2 regions of the Allobosea sp. 124 genome follow, and region 1 is predicted to be linked to the other one. Evidence: riboswitches for the same ligand, from Rfam matches in the RefSeq annotation. Region 1 holds a riboswitch; the other holds the start of a gene.
What was found. A riboswitch is a leader RNA that binds a small molecule or an ion and turns the genes downstream of it on or off. The one in region 1 is predicted to bind glycine.
Positions count from the first base shown of each region.

Region 2: it holds a riboswitch for glycine, as region 1 does, so the genes downstream of both, C8D03_RS15445 (L,D-transpeptidase) here and gcvT (glycine cleavage system aminomethyltransferase GcvT) in region 1, are expected to answer to the same signal.

Region 1 covers NZ_PZZM01000001.1:495,953-507,380, reverse strand. Annotated here, with positions in the region: gene C8D03_RS02425 (heme o synthase) at 1-150, opposite strand, end outside; gene ctaD (cytochrome c oxidase subunit I) at 294-1,925, opposite strand; gene coxB (cytochrome c oxidase subunit II) at 2,017-2,901, opposite strand; gene C8D03_RS02410 (invasion associated locus B family protein) at 3,299-3,808, shown strand; gene C8D03_RS02405 (hypothetical protein) at 3,805-4,416, shown strand; glycine riboswitch at 4,525-4,625, shown strand; glycine riboswitch at 4,626-4,736, shown strand; gene gcvT (glycine cleavage system aminomethyltransferase GcvT) at 4,788-5,966, shown strand; gene gcvH (glycine cleavage system protein GcvH) at 6,005-6,379, shown strand; gene gcvPA (aminomethyl-transferring glycine dehydrogenase subunit GcvPA) at 6,544-7,884, shown strand; gene gcvPB (aminomethyl-transferring glycine dehydrogenase subunit GcvPB) at 7,884-9,458, shown strand; gene C8D03_RS02380 (L,D-transpeptidase family protein) at 9,596-10,867, shown strand; gene C8D03_RS02375 (dienelactone hydrolase family protein) at 10,874-11,428, opposite strand, start outside.
Region 2 covers NZ_PZZM01000001.1:3,252,417-3,263,844, forward strand. Annotated here, with positions in the region: gene C8D03_RS15405 (hypothetical protein) at 1-177, opposite strand, end outside; gene C8D03_RS15410 (DUF3592 domain-containing protein) at 361-744, opposite strand; gene C8D03_RS15415 (hypothetical protein) at 821-2,362, opposite strand; gene C8D03_RS15420 (hypothetical protein) at 2,374-3,822, opposite strand; gene C8D03_RS26850 (hypothetical protein) at 3,819-4,517, opposite strand; gene C8D03_RS15430 (hypothetical protein) at 4,926-5,150, opposite strand; gene C8D03_RS26980 (hypothetical protein) at 5,183-5,305, opposite strand; partial or broken gene C8D03_RS15435 (IS1182 family transposase) at 5,665-6,982, opposite strand; gene C8D03_RS15440 (S24/S26 family peptidase) at 7,103-7,411, opposite strand; glycine riboswitch at 7,709-7,792, shown strand; gene C8D03_RS15445 (L,D-transpeptidase) at 7,921-8,664, shown strand; gene C8D03_RS15450 (lipocalin family protein) at 8,748-9,293, opposite strand; gene C8D03_RS15455 (YbcC family protein) at 9,456-11,428, opposite strand, start outside.

The sequences.
Region 1 (11,428 bases):
CACCGAGCCCGGCGCCGTCGCCATGCCGGCGAGCGCCGTGATCACGACGAGCGACATCACCCGCGGTTTCAGCAGCGCGAAAAAATCGCGCGCCTCGCCGGTGGAGGTCAGGGCAACGCCGTCGGTGCGGGTGTCGAAGGCAGCGGACATGAACTTCGTCGTCTCGATTCCTGAAAGCGCACGCATGCGCCGTCGGCTGTGTGCGGCTGGGCCGCCCGTCTCCGGAAAGCCCTGGCGGAGGGCGCTCGGGAGAGGGGTGGCGGCGGGCCGGTGGGGCCCGCCGCCTCCTCGTATCAGTGGTCCGAGCCGGTGATGCGCGGCAGCGTCTCGAACTGGTGGAAGGGCGGCGGTGAGGACAGGGTCCACTCCAGCGTGGTCGCGCCTTCGCCCCACGGATTGTCGCCGGCGAGTTCCTTCTTCGAGAAGGCGACGAACACGCCGTAGAAGAAGACCAGCAGGCCGGCCGCGAAGATGTAGGAGCCGATCGACGACCAGAAATGCCAGCCCGCGAACGCGTCCGGATAGTCCGCATAATGACGCGGCATGCCGGCGAGGCCCAGGAAGTGCTGCGGGAAGAACAGCAGGTTGGCGCCGATGAAGGCGATCCAGAAGTGCAGCTTGCCGATCCAGTCGGGGATCATGTAGCCGCTCATCTTCGGGAACCAGTAGTAGAAGCCGGCGAAGATGCCGAACACGGCGCCCAGCGACAAGACGTAGTGGAAATGCGCCACCACGTAATAGGTCGCATGCAGCGAGCGGTCGACGCCGGCATTGGCCAGCACCACGCCGGTGACGCCGCCGACCGTGAACAGGAAGATGAAGCCCACTGCCCACAGCATCGGCGCGGTGAAACGGATCGAGCCGCCCCACATCGTCGCGATCCAGGAGAAGATCTTGATGCCGGTCGGCACCGCGATGACCATCGTCGCGAACACGAAATAGCGCTGCGTGTTGAGCGACAGGCCGGCGGTGTACATGTGGTGCGCCCACACGATGAAGCCGACGACGCCGATCGCGACCATGGCGTAGGCCATGCCGAGATAGCCGAAGATCGGCTTCTTCGAGAAGGTCGAGATGATGTGGCTGACGATGCCGAAGGCCGGCAGGATCATGATGTAGACTTCGGGATGGCCGAAGAACCAGAACAGGTGCTGGTACAGGATCGGGTCGCCGCCGCCGGCCGGGTCATAGAAGGTCGTGCCAAAATTGCGGTCGGTCAGCAGCATGGTGATGGCGCCGGCCAGCACCGGCAGCGCCAGCAGCAGCAGGAAGGCTGTCACCAGCACGCCCCAGGCGAACAGCGGCATCTTGTGCAGCGTCATGCCGGGCGCGCGCATGTTCAGGATCGTGGTGATGAAGTTGATCGCGCCTAGGATCGAGGCCGCGCCGGCGAGATGCAGCGCGAAGATGCCAAAATCGACGGAAGGACCGGGGTGCCCGGCCGAGGAGAATGGCGGGTAGATCGTCCAGCCCGTGCCGACGCCATGCGCGCCCGGGGCGCCTTCCATGAACATCGACATGATCAGCAGCACGAAGGCGGCGACCGTCAGCCAGAACGAGATGTTGTTCATGCGCGGGAACGCCATGTCCGGCGCGCCGATCATCAGCGGCACGAACCAGTTGCCGAAGCCGCCGATGACGGCGGGCATGACCATGAAGAAGATCATGATCAGGCCGTGGCCGGTGACGAAAACGTTGTAGCTCTGGCCGTTGGCGAAGATCTGCAGGCCGGGCTGCTGCAGTTCGATGCGCATCATGATCGAGAGGAAACCACCGACCAGGCCCGCCATGATCGAGAAGATCAGGTAGAGCGTGCCGATGTCCTTGTGGTTGGTGGACATCAGCCAGCGCCGCGATCCGGTCGGATGGGCGTGTTCCTCGTCGTGATGTCCGTGGGCGTGAGCGTGCGGAGCCGCTGTTGCCATCGCCTTGGTCTCCTCGTGCGAAATCGCTTCGCGACAGTCAGTCAAATCAGGTTCGCCGCAGGCCTTGCGGCCCGCAGCACGTTAACGGCTTTCACTTGGTCGCGGCGGCGACCTTGCCGGCGGCATCGCCGGCATTGGCGAATTTCTGCTTCGATTCGGCGAGCCAGGCGGCGTAGCGCTCCGGGCTGACGACGCGGAAGGCGATCGGCATATAGGCGTGGTTCTGTCCGCAGATGAACGAGCACTGGCCGTAATAGATGCCCTCGCGATCGGCCTTGAACCAGGTCTCGTTGAGGCGACCCGGGATCGCGTCGATCTTGATGCCGAAGGACGGCACGGTGAACTTGTGGATCACGTCGGCGCCGGTGACCTGCACGCGCACGACCTTGCCGACCGGAACCACCGCCTCGTTGTCGACGGCGAGCAGACGCGGAGCCTCTTCGGCCGCGATCTTCTTGGTTGCGATCGCCTCGGCGCGCTGCTTCTCGTCGAGCATCAGCGAATCGAAGCCGAAGGCGCCGCCGTCCTGGGCGTATTCATAGGACCAGTACCACTGCTTTCCGGTCACCTTCATGGTGATGTCAGCCTGCGGAATCTCGAGCTGCAGCTTCAGCAGGCGGAAGGAGGGGATCGCGATCACGACGAGGATCAGCACCGGGATCACCGTCCAGGCGACCTCGAGCAGGGCGTTGTGCGTGGTCTTGGAAGGAACCGGGTTGGCCTTCTCGTTGAAGCGCCAGGCCACGTAGAGCAGCAGGCCGAGCACGAAGATCGTGATCACGAAGATGATCACGTTCAGCCAGTCATGGAACCAGTGGATGTAGTGCGCGACCTCGGTCGCCGCGCCCTGCAGGTTCAACTGCCAGGGGCTCGGCATGCCGGTTCCGGCCATGGCGCTGTCGGGGAGCATCGTCGCCGCGGCGGCGGCGAGGGCCGATGCGGCCACGGTGGCTAGGGTCCTGCTCAGAAATCGCATCGATCCGACATAGCTCCTTGTCATGCCCTGCATGGGCCGCCCATCACGAAGCGTCCACCGGGGCGCTGATGACGGGAATTGTTCCATGCGTGGCGAGTGCGACCGCGAGGCCACCTTGCTCTTCGGGATTGCGATAAATCAAAGATCACGCTTGCGCCAGTGGGGCAATGCGGGGTGCCGGCGCATCCCGTGCGGCATAATCGCGCGAGGTCGGCCCGCGGTGGCCCGGTGATGGCCGCTCTCTCCTTGACAGGACCGGGCCTGCATGGTCCCAACGCAATCCACTGCGGGGGCAAAGCGGGATTTCGCGGCGGGGAGCCGGCTTTCCGCCTGAATTCCGCTCTTAACTTCGGTTGTATGTCCGGCGGCAGGGCGTCGGTTTGGAGGAATCGCAAGGATGGGTAGGATCATCGGACCTGTCTGCGCGGCGGCTCTCGCGCTGGCTGGCGCCGCTCTGGCCGCCGGCCCGGCGCTGGCCCAGGGCGCGGTCAAGTCGACGCATGGCGACTGGCAGATGCGCTGCGAGGTGCCGCCCGGCGCCAAGACGGAGCAATGCGCGCTCGTTCAGAACGTCGCGGCCGAGGACAGGCCGAATCTGACGCTTCTCGTCATCGTGCTGAAGACGGCCGACCAGAAGAGCAGGCTCCTGCGCGTGGTCGCGCCGCTCGGCGTGCTGCTGCCGTCGGGGCTGGGCCTCAAGATCGACGACAAGGACATCGGCCGCGCCGGCTTCGTGCGCTGCCTGACCACGGGCTGCGTTGCCGAGGTGGTGATGGACGATGCCCTGCTCGGCCAGCTCAAGGGCGGCAAGAGCGCCACCTTCATCGTGTTTCAGACGCCGGAAGAGGGGGTGGGCGTGCCCGTTTCCCTCAACGGCTTTGGCCCCGGCGTGGAGACCCTGCCGTGAGTGATGCGCTGCTTCGTCGGCCGAGCCTGCTGGCTCTGCCCTTTCTCTGCCTCGGCCTCGCCGGCTGCGGTTCTTCCGGCTCCTCCTCCGGCCAGCCAAGCACGATGCAGACGCTGGGCAATGTCCTGATGTTCCAGTCGACGACGCCGCCGCCGCCCGACCAGTTGCCGAAGGACGACCCGGACGAGCAGTTCATCTGCCCCGAGGTCATCATCGCCGATGGCGGCGCCGCGGTCCGCGCCCAGTCCGGCCCCGACAGCGGCAGCCTGCGCCACCAGATCTCGATCCTCAACGTCGCGCGCGAATGCACGCCCACCGGCAATGGCGGCTTCCGCCTCAAGGTCGGCGTCGAGGGGCGCGTCCTGCTCGGGCCCGCCGGCGGCGCCGGCAGCTATGGCGCGACGCTGACGACATTGGTCTCGCGCGGCACGACGCAGATCGCCCGCCGCTCCGCCCGCGTCGGCGGCACTGTGGCCTCCGGCCAGGGCGGCGTCGATTTCTCGCATGTCGAGGACGGCATCGTGGTTCCCGCCGGCCGCGGCGACGTCGAGATCATCGTCGGGCTGGGCGCCGGCGCGGCCACGCCGGCGCGTTCGCGCCGCCGTTAGGCGCGGCGCGAGACGGCCGCAACGCGAAGACTGGCGTTGATTGCCGCCAAACGAGGCAGCGCCGCGATTGACTAAGACGCGGCGTCTTGTATCTCTGCCAATAGCCGCAACATCCCCGCGGGAGAGACCGGGTCCGGACGTCGTCCGAGCCCGGCGCCGAAGGCGCAACCGCCCCGGAAACGCTCAGGCAAACGGACCGCGTGGGAACTGGCACTCTGGAAAGCGGCGGGGGAAACTCCGCCCACCGACGGGTGTAACCTGTCCGGCGCCACCATGCCGGCACGGGGAAATCTCTCAGGTTCCAAGACAGAGGGGGCGCGTTCCGGACAGTTCCGTCCGGGGCTTGCGCTCGACTCTGGAAGGGGCCGTCCATGGCTACCGACGCCGATGTTGCCGATGCTAATGTTGCCGCCGTCCCGGCTGCGCCTGAGGCCATCGTTCTCAAGACTCCGCTGCATTCGCGCCATGTCGCGCTCGGCGCCCGCATGGTGCCCTTCGCTGGCTACGACATGCCGGTGCAGTATCCGACCGGCATCCTGACCGAGCACAACTGGACGCGCGAGAAGGCCGGCCTGTTCGACGTCTCGCATATGGGGCAGTGCTTTCTGGTCGGGCCCGATCACGAGACCACGGCGCGTGCGCTCGAAGCCCTGATACCCGCCGACATCGTCAATCTCGCACCGGGCAAGCAGCGCTACTCGCAGCTCCTGAACGAGGAGGGCGGCATCCTCGACGATCTGATGGTGACGCGGTCGATCGATCCCGATGAGGACGGCGCGCTCTATCTGGTCGTCAATGCAGCCTGCAAGACCGAAGACTACGCCCATATCGAGGCGCGACTGCCCACCAATGTGAAGCTGATCAAGGCCGAGCACCGCGGCTTGATCGCGCTTCAGGGTCCGGCTGCCGAAGCGGCTCTGGCGGCCATCGCGCCCGAAGCCGCCGGGATGGGCTTCATGACCTCGCGCAGCATGAAGGTCGCCGGCATCAAGGCCAATGTCAGCCGGTCCGGCTACACCGGCGAGGACGGCTACGAGATTTCCGCCGCGGCGGCGAAGATCGGCGAGATCTGGGACACGCTGCTGCTCGACGCCACTGTCAAGCCGATCGGGCTGGGCGCGCGCGATTCGCTGCGGCTCGAGGCCGGGCTTTGCCTCTACGGCCACGACATCGACACCACGACCTCTCCGGTCGAGGCCGCGCTGACCTGGTCGATCCAGAAGCGCCGGCGCGAGGAAGGCGGCTTCCCGGGCGCTGCGCGCATCCAGCGCGAATTCGCGGAAGGCGTCACCCGCATCCGCATCGGCCTGCTGCCGGAAGGCCGGGCGCCGGCCCGCGAGGGCGCCGAGATCGCCACGCCCGAGGGCGAGATCGTCGGCAAGGTCACCTCCGGCGGCTTCGGCCCGACGCTGAACGCGCCCTGCGCCATGGGCTATGTCACCAAGGCCCACAGCGCGCCCGGCACCCGGCTCGATCTGATCGTGCGCGGCAAGCCGCTGCCGGCCGTCGTCGCCGCGATGCCCTTCGTGCCCAACGGCTACAAGCGCTGATCCCCAAACAACCGCTGTCCTTTCCGGAGACTGATCCCATGGCCGAGACCCGCTACACCAAGGACCACGAATACATCCGCATCGAGGGTGACACCGGCACGGTCGGCATCACCGACTACGCCCAGGGCCAGCTCGGCGACGTCGTCTTCGTAGAGCTCCCGGAGATCGGCAAGGCCGTCGCCAAGGGCGGCGAGGCTGCCGTGGTCGAAAGCGTCAAGGCGGCGTCCGAGGTCTATGCGCCGGTCTCCGGCGAGGTCGTCGCGGTCAATGGCGAGCTTGAGGCCGCGCCCGGCGCCGTCAACGAGGACCCGGCCGGCAAGGGCTGGTTCCTGAAGCTCAAGCTCAAGGACATGGCCGAACTCGAAGGCCTGATGAGCGAGGCCGAGTACCAGAACTACATCAAGACGCTCTGATCGACGGCAGTTTGGTCACCCCGGCTAAGCGGCAAAGCTGCGCCGATCCGGGATCCATTCCAGAACGCTTCAGGAATGGATCCCGGCTCCCCGCTTCGCTCCGTCCGGGATGACATTGCAGATCGACAAGACGCCAGCACTTCACATCGTCCCGGAAAGCTCTCATGCGCTATCTCCCCCTGACCGACACCGACCGCGAGGACATGCTCGCGCGCATCGGCGTGCCCGATGTCGACGCGCTGTTCTCCGATGTGCCTGACGGCAAGCTGCTGAAGGCGCCGCTGGACTTGCCCCGCGCCAAGGGCGAGCTCGAGGTCGAGCGCATCATGGCCCGGATGTCGGCGCGCAACGTCGCGGCGTCCTCGGTGCCGTTCTTCGTCGGGGCGGGCGCCTACAAGCACCATGTCCCGGCGACGGTGGACCACTTGATCCAGCGCTCGGAGTTCCTGACCAGCTATACGCCCTACCAGCCCGAGATTGCGCAGGGCACTCTGCAATATCTCTTCGAGTTCCAGACCCAGGTCGCGGCACTGACCGGCATGGAGGTCGCCAACGCCTCGATGTATGACGGCTCGACCGGCACCGGCGAGGCGGTGCTGATGGCGCATCGCGTCACGAGGCGCCGCAAGGCGGTGCTGTCGGGCGGCCTGCACCCGCACTACACCGCGGTCGTCCGGACGCTGTCGGAGATGGCGAATGACGATATCGTCGCGCTCAAGCCCGATGTCGCCGCCAATGAGGACATCCTCTCGCAGATCGACGACACGACATCTTGCGTCGTCGTGCAGTCGCCCGATGTCTTCGGCAATCTGCGCGACCTGAAGCCGATCGCCGACAAGGCGCATGCCCATGGCGCCCTGCTGATCGCGGTCTTCACCGAAATCGTTTCGCTCGGCGCGGTCGTGCCGCCCGGCGCGCAGGATGCCGACATCGTCGTCGGCGAGGGCCAGTCGATTGGCAATGCGCTGAATTTTGGCGGCCCCTATGTCGGGCTTTTTGCCGCCAAGTCGAAATACATCCGCCAGATGCCAGGTCGGCTCTGCGGCGAGACGGTCGACGCCGATGGGCAGCGCGGCTTCGTGCTGACGCTTTCGACCCGCGAGCAGCATATCCGCCGCGACAAGGCGACCTCGAACATCTGCACCAATTCCGGCCTCTGCGTGCTCGCCTTCACCATTCACATGACGCTGCTCGGCCAGGCCGGCTTCACCCGCCTCGCCGAGGTCAACCACGCCAATGCGGTCAAGCTCGCTGATCTGCTCGCGGGCGTGAAGGGCGTCTCGGTGCTGAACGAGAGCTTCTTCAACGAGTTCACGGTGAAGCTGGGCAAGCCGGCGGCGCAGGTCGTCGAGGCGCTCGCGGCCAGGGGCATCCTCGGCGGCGTCCCGGTCTCGCGCCTGCTGCCGACCGCGGGTCTCGACGACCTGCTGCTGGTTGCCTCGACCGAAATCAACACGGATGAAGATCGGGCGGCCTTCGTGGCGGCGCTCGCGGAGGTGCTGTGATGCTGAACCGTCAGGGACGTCCCACCCAGGGCACCGCGTCTGCCCAGGAGCAACACCCCACCTTCACCGGCAACAAGGCGCTCCAGCAGATCGAGCCGCTGATCTTCGAGATCGGCCATCACGAGACCACGGGCGTCGACATCGACAAGCCGGCGCCGTTCAAGGCGCGTCTCGGCCAGCATGCCCGCCAGGGCGAGATCGGCCTGCCCGGCCTCTCCGAGCCCGAGGCGATGCGCCATTACGTCCGCCTGAGCCAGAAGAACTACGGCATCGACACCGGGCTCTTCCCGCTCGGCTCCTGCACGATGAAGCACAATGCTCGCCTCAACGAGAAGACGGCGCGCCTGCCGGGCTTCTCCGACGTGCACCCGCTGCAGCCGGTCTCGACCGTGCCGGGCGCGCTCGAGGTCATGCTCGAACTCTCGCATTACCTGATGACGCTGACCGGCATGCCGGCGGTGGCGCTGTCGCCGAAGGCCGGCGCCCATGGCGAGGCCTGCGGCATGATGGCGATCAAGGCCGCCATCGCCGCCAAGGGCGAGGGCGCCACCCGCACCGTCGTGCTGGTTCCCGAATCGGCCCATGGCACCAACCCGGCGACCGCAGCCCTGATCGGCTTTTCGGTGCGCTCCGTGCCGGCCCGTGCGGACGGCACCGTCGCGGTCGAGGATGTGAAGGCCCTGCTCGGGCCCGACATCGCTGCGATCATGCTGACCAACCCCAACACCTGCGGCATCTTCGAGCCGCAGATTGTCGAGATCGCCGCCGCGATGCATGAGGCCGGCGCCTATTTCTACTGCGACGGCGCCAACTTCAACGCGATCGTCGGCAAGGCGCGGCCGGGCGATCTCGGCGTCGATGCCATGCACATCAACCTGCACAAGACCTTCTCGACGCCCCATGGCGGCGGCGGCCCGGGTGCCGGTCCCGTCGTGCTCTCGGAGCGGCTCGCGCCTTTCGCGCCCGTGCCGTTCATCCATGTCGAGGGCGGCACGCCGCGCCTTGTCGAGAACGCGGCCGACGCCCCGCAGGGCAACGCTCCCTTCGGCCGCATGACCGCCTTCCACGGCCAGATGGGCATGTATGTCCGCGCTCTGACCTACATGCTGAGCCACGGCGCCGACGGCATGAAGCAGGCCTCCGAGGACGCCGTCCTCAACGCCAACTACATCCGCGCCGGCCTGTCGGATCTGATGTCGCTGCCGTTCCCGGACCACCCCTCGATGCACGAGGCGCTGTTCGACGATGAATGGCTCAAGGGCACGGGCGTCTCGACGCTCGATTTCGCCAAGGCGATGATCGACGAGGGCTACCATCCGATGACGGTGTATTTCCCGCTTGTCGTCCACGGCGCGATGCTGATCGAGCCGACCGAGTCGGAATCGAAGGCCTCGCTCGATCTCTTCATCGCGACTTTGCGTGATCTCGCCATGGCCGCGAAGGGCAACGACAAGGAGCGCTTCACGGCCGCCCCGCATCACGCTCCGATCCGCCGCCTCGACGAGACCCGCGCTGCCCGCCAGCCGGTGCTGAAATGGGTCAGGCCTGCGCCGGTCGCGGAAGCCGCGGAGTAAGTTGCGATCTTGCTGGCGGCGCAGGCCGCCAGCAACATTCCGATACGGAAATCCCCGCGCTGCCTTAAGGCTTCCTTGACCATGTGCGAGGGATGCTTCCGTCATGCGTCACTGACGCAGTGTGGGATTTTACGTCCATGGCCGTGCGTTTCGTCAAAGCTACCGTCGCTGCTCTCGCCTTGTTGCTGGGGGCGGCGACTGCGCGCGCCAACGAGCCGAGCTACGGCCCCAACACCTATGACCGCACGCTCGAGGCGCTGATCGCGCATGAGGACATCGCCGGTCGCGGCGGCTGGCCGAAGGTGCCGGCGAGCGCCACCGCGCTGAAGCCGGACGCACAGGGGCCCGATGTCGTGGCATTGAAGCAGCGCCTGATGCTCAGCGGCGACTTGCCGCCGGACGCGCTGCCAGGCGATCTCTACGATGCCGCCGTCGTCGCGGCGGTGAAGCGCTTCCAGATCCGCCACGGCCTGTCCGATCTCGGAACGGTGGGCCGCCTTACGCTGAAGGCGATGAATACGCCGGTCGAGGTGCGGCTGAACCAGCTCACCGCGACGCTTGAGCGACTGAAGGGCAACGGCTTTTCCTTCGCCGAGCGCTACGTGGTGGTCAATATCCCTGGCGCCAGCGTCGAGGCGGTCGAGAACGGCAAGGTCCAGCGCCGCCATCTCGCCATCGTCGGCCGGGCAGACCGGCCCTCGCCGGTGCTTCAGGCCAACATCACCTCGGTCAACCTCAACCCGACCTGGACGGTGCCGACCTCGATCGTCAAGGCAGACATCATTCCGCATATGCGCAAGGACCCGGCTTTCCTGACGAAGTCGCATATGCGCCTGCTCGGGGCGGAGAATCGCGAGATCGATCCGGCGACGGTCAACTGGGCCGGCCTGACCTCGCCCTATTTCACCGTGCGGCAGGATCCCGGCCCCGACAATTCACTCGGCCAGATGAAAATCGACATGCCGAACACGGAAGCCGTCTATCTGCACGACACGCCGAAGAAGGCGCTCTTCCGCAACGATGTCCGCTTCAACTCCTCCGGTTGCGCCCGCATCGAGGGCGTGCGCGACCTCGGCGCCTGGCTGTTGGAGGGGACGGAGTGGACCCTGCCGGCGATCGAGGCCGAGATCGCCAAGGGCGAACGCAAGAACATCTCGCTGAAGAAGGCCGTTCCGGTCGCCTGGGTCTATCTCACCGGCTGGCAGGGGGCTGATGGCCTGATCCATTTCCGCGAGGACATCTACGGTCTCGACACGCCGCAGGGCATCGTCACCTCGACGATCGTGGCGCGCAAGGCCAGGCCGAAGGCTGCGCAATCGGGACTTGAGGCAAAGCCGATGGCTGCTCCGCCTGTGCGGCCCGCCAGGACGGAGGCCATTCCGGCCAAGACGCTGACCGTCTCGAACTGAGGCCTGTCACATCCCTTGCAGGATCGCCATTGTCGCGGCGATCGCTTGCGCGCGAGCTTCGGCCTGCGTGCCGAGCGTCACCAGCCCGTCCGCACGTTCCGAATAGGCCGCCTTGCGCTCGCGCAGAGACAGGCTGGGGTGGTCGAAGTCGTGATAGGCGTCGGGGTAGCCGACAAACTTTGCATCGCCCTTGCTGGCGAGTTGCTGGCAAGGCGCAGCCGGGGTCCAGTCATCGGCCAATCCGTGCAGGATCGTCGTCGGGGCCCGCGCAATCCAGCCGCGCTTCAGCAGGACACGGCAGCCCGGGTAGAATGCGATCAGCGCGCGAAACCCGTCGGCGCCCGCCGCGGCCGTCTCTCCCGCGACCTCCAGTGCCGTCGATCCGCCGTTGGACCAGCCCATGAGACCGATGCGTCTGGATGCGACGAAGGCCTGCCGCGCCAGCCAGTCGCGGGCGCCGAACGCGTCCTGCGCCCGGTCGGCGGGCGTCAGGCTGCGACGTCGATCGTTACAGAGGGCTGAGACACCGCGAGGGCGAAAGCTGTCGGGCAACAACACGGC
Region 2 (11,428 bases), 2.8 Mb from region 1:
CCCAGACCAGATGCCCCCCTCGGCCAGCTCGGACATTGCGGTCGGCGGCAGATCGCGGATCGCGCGGGCGCTGCGCCTCGCCCACAGGGCCGCGACGATCATGACGCCGCCGAGCAGCGCTACCATCATCAACGCGAACAGGAAGACGCCGAGCGGAGCCTCGCGCAGGAAGGTCATGGTTCACGCTCCAGCAGTGCAGACGCGGACCATTATCGTGGAACGCGGATCGGCGATCATGCGATGGGGCTCCTATGGTTGCTTGAAAAAGCATCGGTGGAGAAGGTAAAATCACGTATCATACCAGTATATCATGTAATGTCAGCTCGATTTCGAAAAAATTAAACTCTATTGGCGGGCCATTTATCCTTTCAACTGCAGCCGGACTAGGGCAGCTCCGATAGCGGCCGCCAAGATGTTTTCGATGAGCGCGCCCGGACCCCAATCTATTACCGACAGACTAGGCGCAAAGGGTGCGTGGCGGATGGTCACGGGGCTGCCGACACCCAGACGGCCAGGAGAGAAGTAGTCTCCGATCCGCTGGGTTGTCCCGGTCCGAAGAGCGCCGTCGGGAAGGCGGAATTCGTAGGTGATGGCGAAGGCGTAACGATTCGGGATGAGTTCATTACGGTCACCCAGTTGGCGGCGGACATGCGTGATCCGGCCTAGCGTCTCGGTGCCAGTGAGCGCCACGAGCGGCGCGCCTATGCCCCAGATCATCAAGAGGATACCGAGCGCGCTCAGCAAGGCGTGAGCGGCTCGCCCGAAGCCCGGCTTTCGCTGCCTCCTGTCCCTCTTGGCTGGCGCGCCCATGGTTAGCGCTCTAGCGGCGAGGATTTGTCACGGTCGTGGTGATCTCTTTGATCTTCGGTATTGCCTTCCCGACTCCCTCTGACACCTTTCTGGCCCAGTCGATCATCCATTTATCATTGAGAATTTTGTCGTATGCGGCTCGTTTGGGATCGGCGCAGATTGCCAATGAGCGCTGCAATGTCTTGCGGGCGGAGGTGAAATTGCCCCCTCTCTCAAGCGCCAGAACCTCGCGCCACAGCCGGTCGGCCTCGTTGCGATTTGGCGAACCGGCCGCACAACTGGTATCGCGCCCCTGTTTGACGCCTGCCGATGCGCCGGCGTCTTTGGCCGATGCGGAAACGGGAGCGATGTCGCCCCGCAGCGTGCGACGATACTCCTCGAAATCCGATAGCTGCCGGCGATATTCCTCGGAATTGGCGCCATGCACGAGCCGCGTTGAAAGCAGACGTGACATCGCGGCGATGTGGCGTGGGTTGTCAGGATCGAGAACGCCGTCATTGCGCATCCGCTCCCGGATCGTTTGCATGAAACGGTCGAGATCGTAGACGCGGGTCTGCGGCCAGTCCTTGCCCCAGCGGTCCCGCGCCGTCGAGTCGAGCGCTTCGAGCATGGCGGTCGCTTCCGCCGCCGCCTTGGCGCTCGCTGCCCCGCGAATGGCGATAACGCGCTCGCGCTCGGCGCGCGCGTCGAAATTGCGGAGGATGTCGTCGATCACATCCGCCTCCTTGGCCTCCAGCAGGCGTTCGCGCAGGCGGTCGGAGAGTCCTGCGGTGGCGAGCCGGATGGCTTCTTCCTTCTCCGCTGCCAGCTCCATGCGGCGATCGCGGACGATGTAGGAATATACGCGATCGGACTCGAGCTTGCGCCGAATCTGCTCGCGCTCGTCGGCGTCCCCTTCGTTATAACGGCGATAAAGATCTTCAAGGCTATCGTCGGTGAATTTCTCGTTGGCGTATTTCATGACGCCGACCGCCGTCTCCCCGGCGGTAAAGATAGCCGCCGCAGGTGTCGCCGCGATGATCGCGCGCCCGGCAAATTCCATGGCCGCCCTGGTGTCGCCGCCGGCCGCCTGGCCGACGACGTCGGCGATCTCGTTGACCTTCTCGACACTGCCGAGCAACTCGCCCATCTGCCCGCGCAACTGTGGATCGGACAGCCCCGCGACCAGCTTCTGACCGAGCGCCAGCGCCACCTGCTGCCCGACGCCCTTCACCCCTTCGCGGTCGCCGAGGACGGTGGCTTTTGCCATGTTGTCGGCGAAGGTGTCGATCTCTTCAGCGGAAAGCGCGACCGTACCGAGCGCCCGCAACATGCGTTTGTCTGCGCCGGACCGATAGAGCTTCTTGTAGGCGGCAACGATGGCCCGCTTGCTTTGCGCCTTGATCACCTCCTCGCTCTTCTCGGCGACATAACGCTTGGTGGCGGCGATCATGTCCTGTGCGATGGTCGTCGACTGGGCGAATGCGCTGACGCAGGAGGCCAGCGCAGCCGCTCCCAGCAAGCCAAGCACCAAGGCGCGGGACGGGAGCGATCGTCGTGCGGAATGATCCATCATCGGCCTCCTCATCGGGTCTTTTCAAAAGGACGCACATCAAGGCCCTCGTATGGATCGCGGCTCCGGGCCTGCAGCGGTCCGACCGGCGACCAGCCTCCCGGAGGCGAGTCATTGAGGGTCAGGTCCGCCAGAAAAAGCTCAAGGATCGGCGCTCCGTCCTCGATCGGCTCGCCTGAAGCCCGATACGAAACCGAGATGCGGGAGCCGTCGGGATAGCCATCCTCAAAGAAAATGTGCTCGATCTGGCTGTTCGCGATCCTCTGCCGATACCGAACGGCAGGCGTATCCGCCACCACCACATGTTCGAGCTGCTTCACGCCCTCGCTCGGCATGGGCCGCGCTTCAGGCCACAGGAGAACCATGATCTCAGCCTTGTTGTCCGGGCGGATGAAGCCGATGGCGGCCTGGTCGGGATCGGCCCGAATTTCCCATTCCGCCGGCGCGCTGAAGGAGGCGCGGCCGAGAAACAGCCGCACATCACTTTGTTCCCGCACCGGCGGACCAGACCTTTTCTCCGTGGGATTGGCAGCGGACGGGGCCGCCTTGCCATCCCCTGGGTTTTCGGCGCGCGGCAGTTGCGGAACGTCCCTGAAGTTGACATCGATCTGGTCCTTACCCACCAACGCGACGTCGATGATCAGCTTGTCCCGTAAGGAAACGAAGGAAAACGCCGCGCCGCCGCCGGCTTTCAGCACGTCGTCATAAAGCGGCATGAAGAAATCGTTGGTGCGACCCTGCGGATCGTAGTCGAAGGTCATCGCAAACACCGGATGGCTCTGGTTGCGGCAGAGCATCGCCCATTCGATGCGCGCCTGCTTGCGCTTGCGGATGGCAGCGAGCGCCGGATGTGACCAGGAGGCGAGTGCAACGGCCTCACAGTCCTGTCCGAAATGTGCCGCGATCGCCTGCATCTGCGGCGAAAGCGGTGTCCGTTCGCGTTGCCGGGGCGCGACGGCCGCCGTACTTGGCGGTGCAGTCACCGCGCCGCTTTGGCCTGCCGCTCCCCCGAAGCGAACCCGAGCCAGGACGTCGTCGAAAAGGCGGATCGCAGCGGTCGCGTCGCGGCCGGGAGCTTCCAGCGAGATCAGGAGCTGGCGCCCGTCCTTCCGCTTTTCGTCAAGGACGACCGTAACAGTCTGCCCGTTCGGAAAGGAGGAATGCTTCCACGTCGCCCGCTTGCCGCCAACCGTGATTCGCTTGTGGGAGACGATGTCGTCGTAGCCGAGGATCGGTTCGTCCTGCACCCACCACTCGACACGCAATTCGCGCCCGGCGGAATCGGCCAGGATGATTGCGCGGTCGCGCGTGCTCGTTGCGCGCCAGTCTGCCGGGGCTTCGAACGTCACCTCTGCGAGTCGGTGGCCCGTCCAGGTCTGGGCACGGGCCGGCGTGGCCAGCGCCAAAAGCGCCCCGAGAGCTGCGAGCCCCGCAACGATGTTTGTCAAGAATGCCTTCATGTTTGCTCCCCCTCGGCCGCCATCGGCACGCCCTTCTTCTTCAGGACATGCAGGTGACGCTGCAACGGCTTCTCGAACGCTTCACGCTGGATGACAATGCTTCGCCCATCGGCGAGCTTCAGACCGACGCCCGTCGAATCACGCGCAAGCATCAATCCGCCTGCCGCCGTCAGGTGTCCGCTTGCCGCCAGCAATGGCGCAAGCACACGCAGCACGCGCGGCAGACCGCGGCGCCAAGGTTCGATCCATGCGATATCGGCGTAGCGGATAAGCTGGCGTCGCCAGGCGGTCGCGACCTCCAGCGCATCGTCTTCGATCCGCACCAAGCGGCTCGTATTTTCGGCTGCAACGGCGACCAGCACGAGGCCGCCAAGCGCCATGGGCCAGGTGATGATCGCCATGACATTGATGCCGGAGCGCGAAAAGCCGGCGTCCCCGCCTGCCCAGAACGGTAGAGCAATGACGAAGCCGGTCAGCAAATGGCAGAGGAGATCCGGCCCGATCACTGCCGGCAGACGATGCGGCGCGAGCGCGTCCTGCGGACGAGGCTTTGTCGGCAGAAACCAGATGATGATGAGGGCAACCGTCACCAAGACCGGCCCTAACAAGCCGCTCCTGATATGCACAAGACCGGTCACGAACAGTGTGAGACTGACAGCCCGCCCGAGATACGGAATCAACCCCTGATTGGTCACTATTGAACGCTTTCGCCATCCTGCCTTTGATGAGTATCGCCAGTTGCGCAAGGAATAATTTGTTAAAGATCAATCCCGTTGGAGCCTGACGAAAATCTAGGCGATGGACGGATTTGACCAAGACGGAGGCTGCTGCGAGGGCGACGATGGCTGTGAAGTTTAGCTTGATCTTCTCGCGTCGTAGGGCGACCCGCTTGAAGCGCTTGAGCTTGCCGACGGCCTGCTCGATGCGGGCACGCCCGCGATGGAGGGCTTTCGCGACGAAGCCGGGCTTGTCCTTCTCATTCGTCTTGTGCGGAATGACCGGGATGATGCCGCGTGTGGGCGGCCTGAAGCTGCACCGTCCAGGCCGGACTGAGTCCGCTGGTCTCGAGATCGTACACGATCAAGGAGGTCATTGCGGCGATCCTACTGCACGCTCTCGGAGCCGGTCGCGACCGGCGCCTTGCTCAGCTCGATGCCGAGATCGACGGAATCGAGATGCATGGCCAGCTCGACGAGCCAGGCTGTGCGCGAGCACTCGATGTCGCCCGGCAGGAAGCTCATCGTCTCGTAGATCTCGATCTTCTGCCCGAGCTCCTGCTCGTTACGGGCCGGAGCCTCGCCGATCAGCAGCGCGAAGATCCGCGCCATCGAGCGCGCGCCTTCCGCAAGCTGGCGGCTGTTCAGGCCCCCTGGTCCACATGGAGCCGGTCGCCGTCATGGTCGAGCAGCAGCGCATGCGCCAGCGCCGCCTGCCACATCGGGAACATTCCGGCATGTTCAGTGCTCAGTCTGTGCTCGCGCATACCGCGCAAGATCCCCGGCGGTTGGTCGCGCCTCATCCTCGGCTACCTTTGCGCCATCGTTCAGAGTCGTCATCGGAATTCCGTTTCGGTGCGAGAGCCCGGAATAGCTTCATCTGCTCATCCCCGGGGGGGCCCGTAAGCGGGTTCCGACAAGCCTTCTCTATCGTGCAGTACGGAAACGGACCCGGATGCATTGTCTTGCTCTTCGACGGAACGGACGAGTATGGCCGATTGTGTTGAAGAAGTCGGTGTCGGCGCCATTCGTGAGGAGCACGGGAGGGGTTGTGAGAGGGCCTTCTCCCTCATGCCGCCAGAGGCGACACTCCCGACGGCATCAACTTCGCCATTCTTCTGAGGTTCTAGGCGGTGGCTGCGAGGAGGAACTCGTCGCGGGCACCGCATGGTCCTCGCAGTCTCAGGCGGTCGAGTTTAAGGATGCGTTTCAGATGCGCGAACAGCATCTCGACCTTCTTCCGTTCGCGTCGCGAGGTGACGTAGGCATCGGTGGCAGCAATGTCGCGCGCCATGTCGCGGGCGCCCTCGCGGATGGAGCGCAGAAGCTTGCGGGCAGGTTCCTTCGGACAGCAGCGCGGCTTCAGGGAGCAGGCATCGCAGTCGCGCTTCCTCGCCCTGTAGCGCATGAGGCCTTCACGATCGATGCCATCGCGCGGCACCGCGAAGCAGCGGCGGAACTGCCGAAGCTCCTGGCCGCCCGGGCAGATGTAGAGATCGCGATCATGATCATAGGCGAAGTCGGACCGGCTGAAGGTGCCGTCCCGGCGCTGGGATTTGTCGAACACAGGGATATGCGGCTCGATCCCGCGCTCGTGCACCAGCCAGGCGAGATTCTCGGCCGAGCCATAGGCTGCGTCCGCGACCAGCTTCTCGGGCCAGGTGCCGAACCTGTCCTGGGTGCGCCCGATCATGGTTCGCGCGGCGCCGACCTCGGCCTGCCGCACGGCCGTAGTCGCCTCCACGTCCATAATGACGGCATGCTTGAGGTCGATCAGATAGTTCGTCGCATAGGCGTAGAAGGCCTGCCCGCCATGGGCCGCCGTCCAGCGTGCGGCCGGGTCCGCCGGCGAGATGAACTTCGGCACGACCGGCGTCGCCGCGCCGAAGGCGGCATCGTCCAGCACGGCCAGATACTCGCGCACCGCATGGTTGGCGGCCTCAGGCGCCAACCCATCCTTGCCGGGCGCCCCGTTCTGCAGATTGGCATCGGCCTTGATCAGGCTGGCATCGACCGCAAAGCCCTCGCCACCGACCAGCCCATCCGCCATGCTCGTCGAACCGTCGTCTCGAAGACCTCGCGCAGCAGATCGCTGTCGCGGAAGAGGCCGTGCCGGTTCTTCGAGAAGGTGGAATGGTCGGGCACATCGCCCTCGAGCCAGAGCCGGCAGAACCAGCGGTAGGCGAGGTTCAGATGGGCCTCGTCGCAAAGCCTGCGCTCGGAGCGGATGCCGAAGCAGTGGCCGACGATCAACATCCGGATCATCAGTTCGGGATCGATCGAGGGCCGGCCGGTGTCGCTGTAGTAGGGGCGTAGATGCGCACGAATGCCGGACAGATCAACGAAGCGGTCGATGGAGCGCCGCAGGTGGCCAGCCGGGACATGCCGCTCAAGCTGAACTCGTAGAACAGTGCCTCCTGTGCAACCGTCCGCTCGCCCATCATAGCGCCGCCCTCCACAAGGACGACTGAATCAGAACCTCAAGCTCGCAGCAACACCGACTTCTTCAACAAAATCGGCCCTTAGCAGACGATTGGAACGTCTGCTCCCAGGTAAGGTTGAAGCTACCGGTTGCCGACATCCGAGAGGTCCGATTCCGGGGGAAGCCTGGAACACCGCGCATCGTCCTGGCAATCTTTCAGCCGTCGTTGTTCGACCGCTCGATCCCGGTCGACCGGATCGTAGTCGGGGTAGCGCTGGTTGCCGAACGCGAGACTTTTGCGGGCGCCGGCAATGCGGATTAGCTTGATGCGGCGCTCACCGTTCACTGCAACGATAACGGCACCATCGCCGGCGACTACGCTTCGGTCGACCGTGATCGAGCTGCCGTCAAGGACGCCGACATCGGTGGCGCGGGCGCCGGCTACTGTCATGACGAAGGAGCGTTCTGGATCAGCGCGCGCGACAGCTCGACGGGGCATTCGGGTAGTCGTCCGCCCGCGAGGGAACCCCCGCGCATATGGCCTTCAGTTAGAAGGGCAGCAACAGCGGCGGGCCGTCTCACCCGAGGCAGGGCCGCCGGCGCAGCCCTCGCCGATATCCCGGACGCAATGAACCGCACGATTGTGGCGGATCCGGCTAATATCGTGAGATTTATACAACAGGGTAGAGTCGCCATGTTTCCGGCTCATTTTTCCACACATCCGCCTCAGAGCATCTTGATACCTCGATCCAGCAAAGCGGGAGAGCGTCGCAAGACCGCCGAAGGAGCAACCGCCCCGGAAACTCTCAGGCACCCGAACCGCTTGCTAAGAAGACTCTGAAAAGCGGAGCGACGCTCCCGCCCACGGTGTAAGTCGGTGTCGAGTGGTTCGGCCCGATGAAACTCTCAGGCCAATGACAGAGGGGGCTCGCGCATGTCATGCGCGGAAGGAGTTCCGTCATGTCTTCTACCGTCCCCCCGAGCGGCCGCGAACGTCTGCTCAGAAACCTCAAGTTCGTCGGCCTTCTGGCTGCTGCTCTGTCTAGCGCAGGATGTTCGCTGACACAGAGCGCGACCGCGCCAAGCCCGCCGGCGCTCGATCCGCAATACGTCGCGCTGTACGGTGAGATCGTCGGCGACAAGCATGTCATTGCGGCGACCGACATCTCGGTCGTGGACGACCAGTTCCTGCGCCGCGAAGTCGCTTACGATACCCGAGAGCAGCCGGGCACGGTCATCATCGATACTGAGGATCGCTTCCTGTACCTGGTGCGCGAAAACGGCAGAGCGATCCGATACGGGATTGGGGTCGGCGCGGACGGGATGAACCTGTCGGGCCGAACGACCGTGGGACGCAAGGCGGTCTGGCCCAGTTGGACGCCGACGCTCAGCATGATCAAGCGCGATCCGATCCGTAACGCGAAATGGGCGAAGGGAATGGCCGGGGGCGTCAACAATCCGCTCGGCCCCCGCGCGCTGTATCTCTACATAGATGGCCGCGACACCCTGTATCGCATCCACGGCACGACCGAGCCTCACACCATCGGCGATGCGGTCTCCAGCGGTTGCATCCGGCTGCTCAATCAGGACATCATGGACCTGTTCAACCGCGTTCCCGTGGGCGCCACGGTGGTCATCGCACCGAGGAGTTCGACACGATCGGCGAACGATTCAATTGGCAGCACGGCCCTCACAACGCTCTGATGCCGCGATAAGGAGCCCGCGCAAATTCATCTGCGCGGGCCTCGGCAGGGGTGGATGGCTCGGTGATCTCGACGGGAAGACGACTACTGCTGCGTCCGTCGAAGCAACTGCTTGTCGTAGCCCATCGCGCGCGCGCGGTTGGTCAACGCTTCGTATTGCCGTGTGTCAATTTTTTGGGCGCGCGTGAGTATCCAAAGGAATTTTCCCGAAGGCTCGCCGACCATGGACCAGGAGTAATCGTCCGCGCGGTCGAGGACCCAATAGTCGCTTTCGATCGGCCAGAAGAACGTTACCTTTAACTTTGAGCCATTTGATCCATCGACGACGCGCGCCGAAGCCTCAGCCGTCTTGAGCGGACCGTTCAAGCCGCCCTGACGGCAAGAGTTGACCACCGATAATGAGCCGTCCGGCTTTGTGGCGTAGTCGGCAGTGACACCCTCGCAGCCCTTCTGGAAGCTCGCCTCATAGCGGCCCTGCTCGTACCATTTGCCGACGTACCGGCTAAGTTTGACGGACTTGGCCGGCTGCGGGACGCTTGAGTTACCTACCGGCTGCGTCTCCAATGGATTGCAGGCGGTCAGCGTCAAGCCGGAAACCACGGCCAGCGTCATTAGGGCGATTCGATTCATTGCTAACCTCTCCAGCGACCGCTTGAGAAGGCCCTTGACTAACTACGGTTCCGGGGCGGGCCTCTATCAAATCCCTTCAATCACGACATCGGCATGTTCGACGCCTCGGGTTTTTCTAACGGATACCGGCCATCCTCGGATAGTCGCGTCCGCTCATGGGCTTCAGGCCGCCAAGCGCCCCGTATCGTTTTCAATCTGAAAATCGGTCCAGCCGTTCGTTGCATGGTAGCGCCAGGCCAGACGGCCCGCATCGTCCATCGTGAACAGCGTCAGCCAGCCGTGGTCGAATAGCGCCTGGAGATCCGGATGCTTCGCGAGGACGGCGAGAATCGCCTCGCGCGGGGCGGCGATGACGACCGAGAGGCGCAGCGGTTTATGGACAAGTGCTTCACCGTCATGGACCGACTGCCAGGGCAGCCCGCCGCGCAACAGGCCGCCATTGCCCTCGAAGACGCCGATCCCGCCGACGACGTTGTGCAGCAGCTTGTTGCCAGCGCCGAAGGCCAGCGGTGCGACGGCGGAGCCGTAATACTGCAGGCTGATCCAGCTTGCGACGACAACGGGCGCCGTCAGGATCAGCTCGAGCACCTTGAACTCGCTGTCGGCGCGCCAGTCATAGCTGTGCAGGAAGGCACGCCCCGCCAGGGAGGCCCCTGCCGTGTACCGGCGCGGCGCGGCGACGAAGGTCTTGCAGCCAGCCAGCCCCCATTCCGGCCGGACCTGAGCCCAGTCCCGGCCACGCCGGGCGACGTCGCCTTCGCCGGTCGCGCCGGGCAGGTGCAGCGCTCGCTCGGTCCGGGCGAGGCGTCCGGCGGACGCCAGCAGCGAGTCCAGCCGGGTAAGATCGGCGGCATGCGACGCCGGCAGCAACTCGGGGTCGAACAACGTGATCTCGTCGCTGACCGTGTCGTGCAGACCCGCGACGAAACGTGTATCGGCCGGTACGTCGATCCCCTGCGCCGGGAGCCCGACGCGGACCTCGTCATCGTTCAGGAGGCAGGCCAGCAGGCGGGCGTTGACGTCGCCGGGGAAACCACCACAGGCGCCGCATTGCAGGGCGCTGGCATGGGCGTTGTTGACGAGCCGGGCGCCATGGCCTGCCAGCAGCACCAGCCGGGCGAAGCGCGAGGTCAGCGACATTGCCCGCAGTATCGTCGCCGCCATCTCGATGCGCTGCCTCGCCGTGAGCGAAGCGTCGAGCTGCGGCGCAGCCCAGTCGCCGTTCGGGCGGTGATCGGCCGTGACGGAATCGTGGAAGAGCTTCCAGAGATAGAGCGGCCCGCTAGCCTCGACGAAGGCGAATGACGAAACTGCCGCGCGCCTGAAGCGACCCCAGGCGCGCCGGGCGCGGGCGCCGATGCGCTGCCGATCCTCGGCGGCCTCGCCGGGGGCGTCGCAGGTGAAGGAGCCGAGCCCCGGCTTCAAGAGGACCGGCAACCGCGCCTCGCCACCGACGGAGCCGAGCCTGCGATGCGAGACGCCGATGCCGAAGAACCCGGCGAAGCCCAGAGTCTCCACGCCGGGATCGAGCGATTCCAGTGCGCGGCGGATGATCTCGGAGCGGACGTCGATGCAGAAGGCGGCCTGCACCGAGGGGCGCGCCGGCGGCTCCTTCTTAGTGACGGCTGGCCGCCAGGCCGTGAAGAACCGGCGCTGCGCGGCGCGATCATAGGCTTCCTGCAGTAGCGCGTCGATGATCTGGTCGCTGCCGGGTTCGAACGGTTCGGCATGGGCTTCGATCGCCTCACGCCAAGGATCGGCGATCTGCCGCCCGAACTGCGCCTGCAGAGCCGCCTCGAAAGCGAGTGCGATCGCTAGTAGGTCGGTGATGGTCGGGTCGGTGCCGCCGTCGCGCTCCGCCTGCCAGTGCAGGTGGCGGGCATATTGCGCCCAGCCCCCGAGCCCGGTCAGGAGTGCGGTGAAATAGCACTCGGCGGCAGCTTGCGGCAGGCCGAGCGCAAGGCTTGCGCGCCTGATCGCTGCCGGGGCAGCGAGCGGTTCCCGCGAGATGCGCAGGCAGAAGCCCTTCAGCCCCGCGATCTCGGGCGAGAGATCCTGGGTGGCAAAGGCGCGCCAGGATTCATAGGCGCCGGTCGCCGCGGTCTTTGGCCAGATCGCCTGGCCGAGATCGAAAT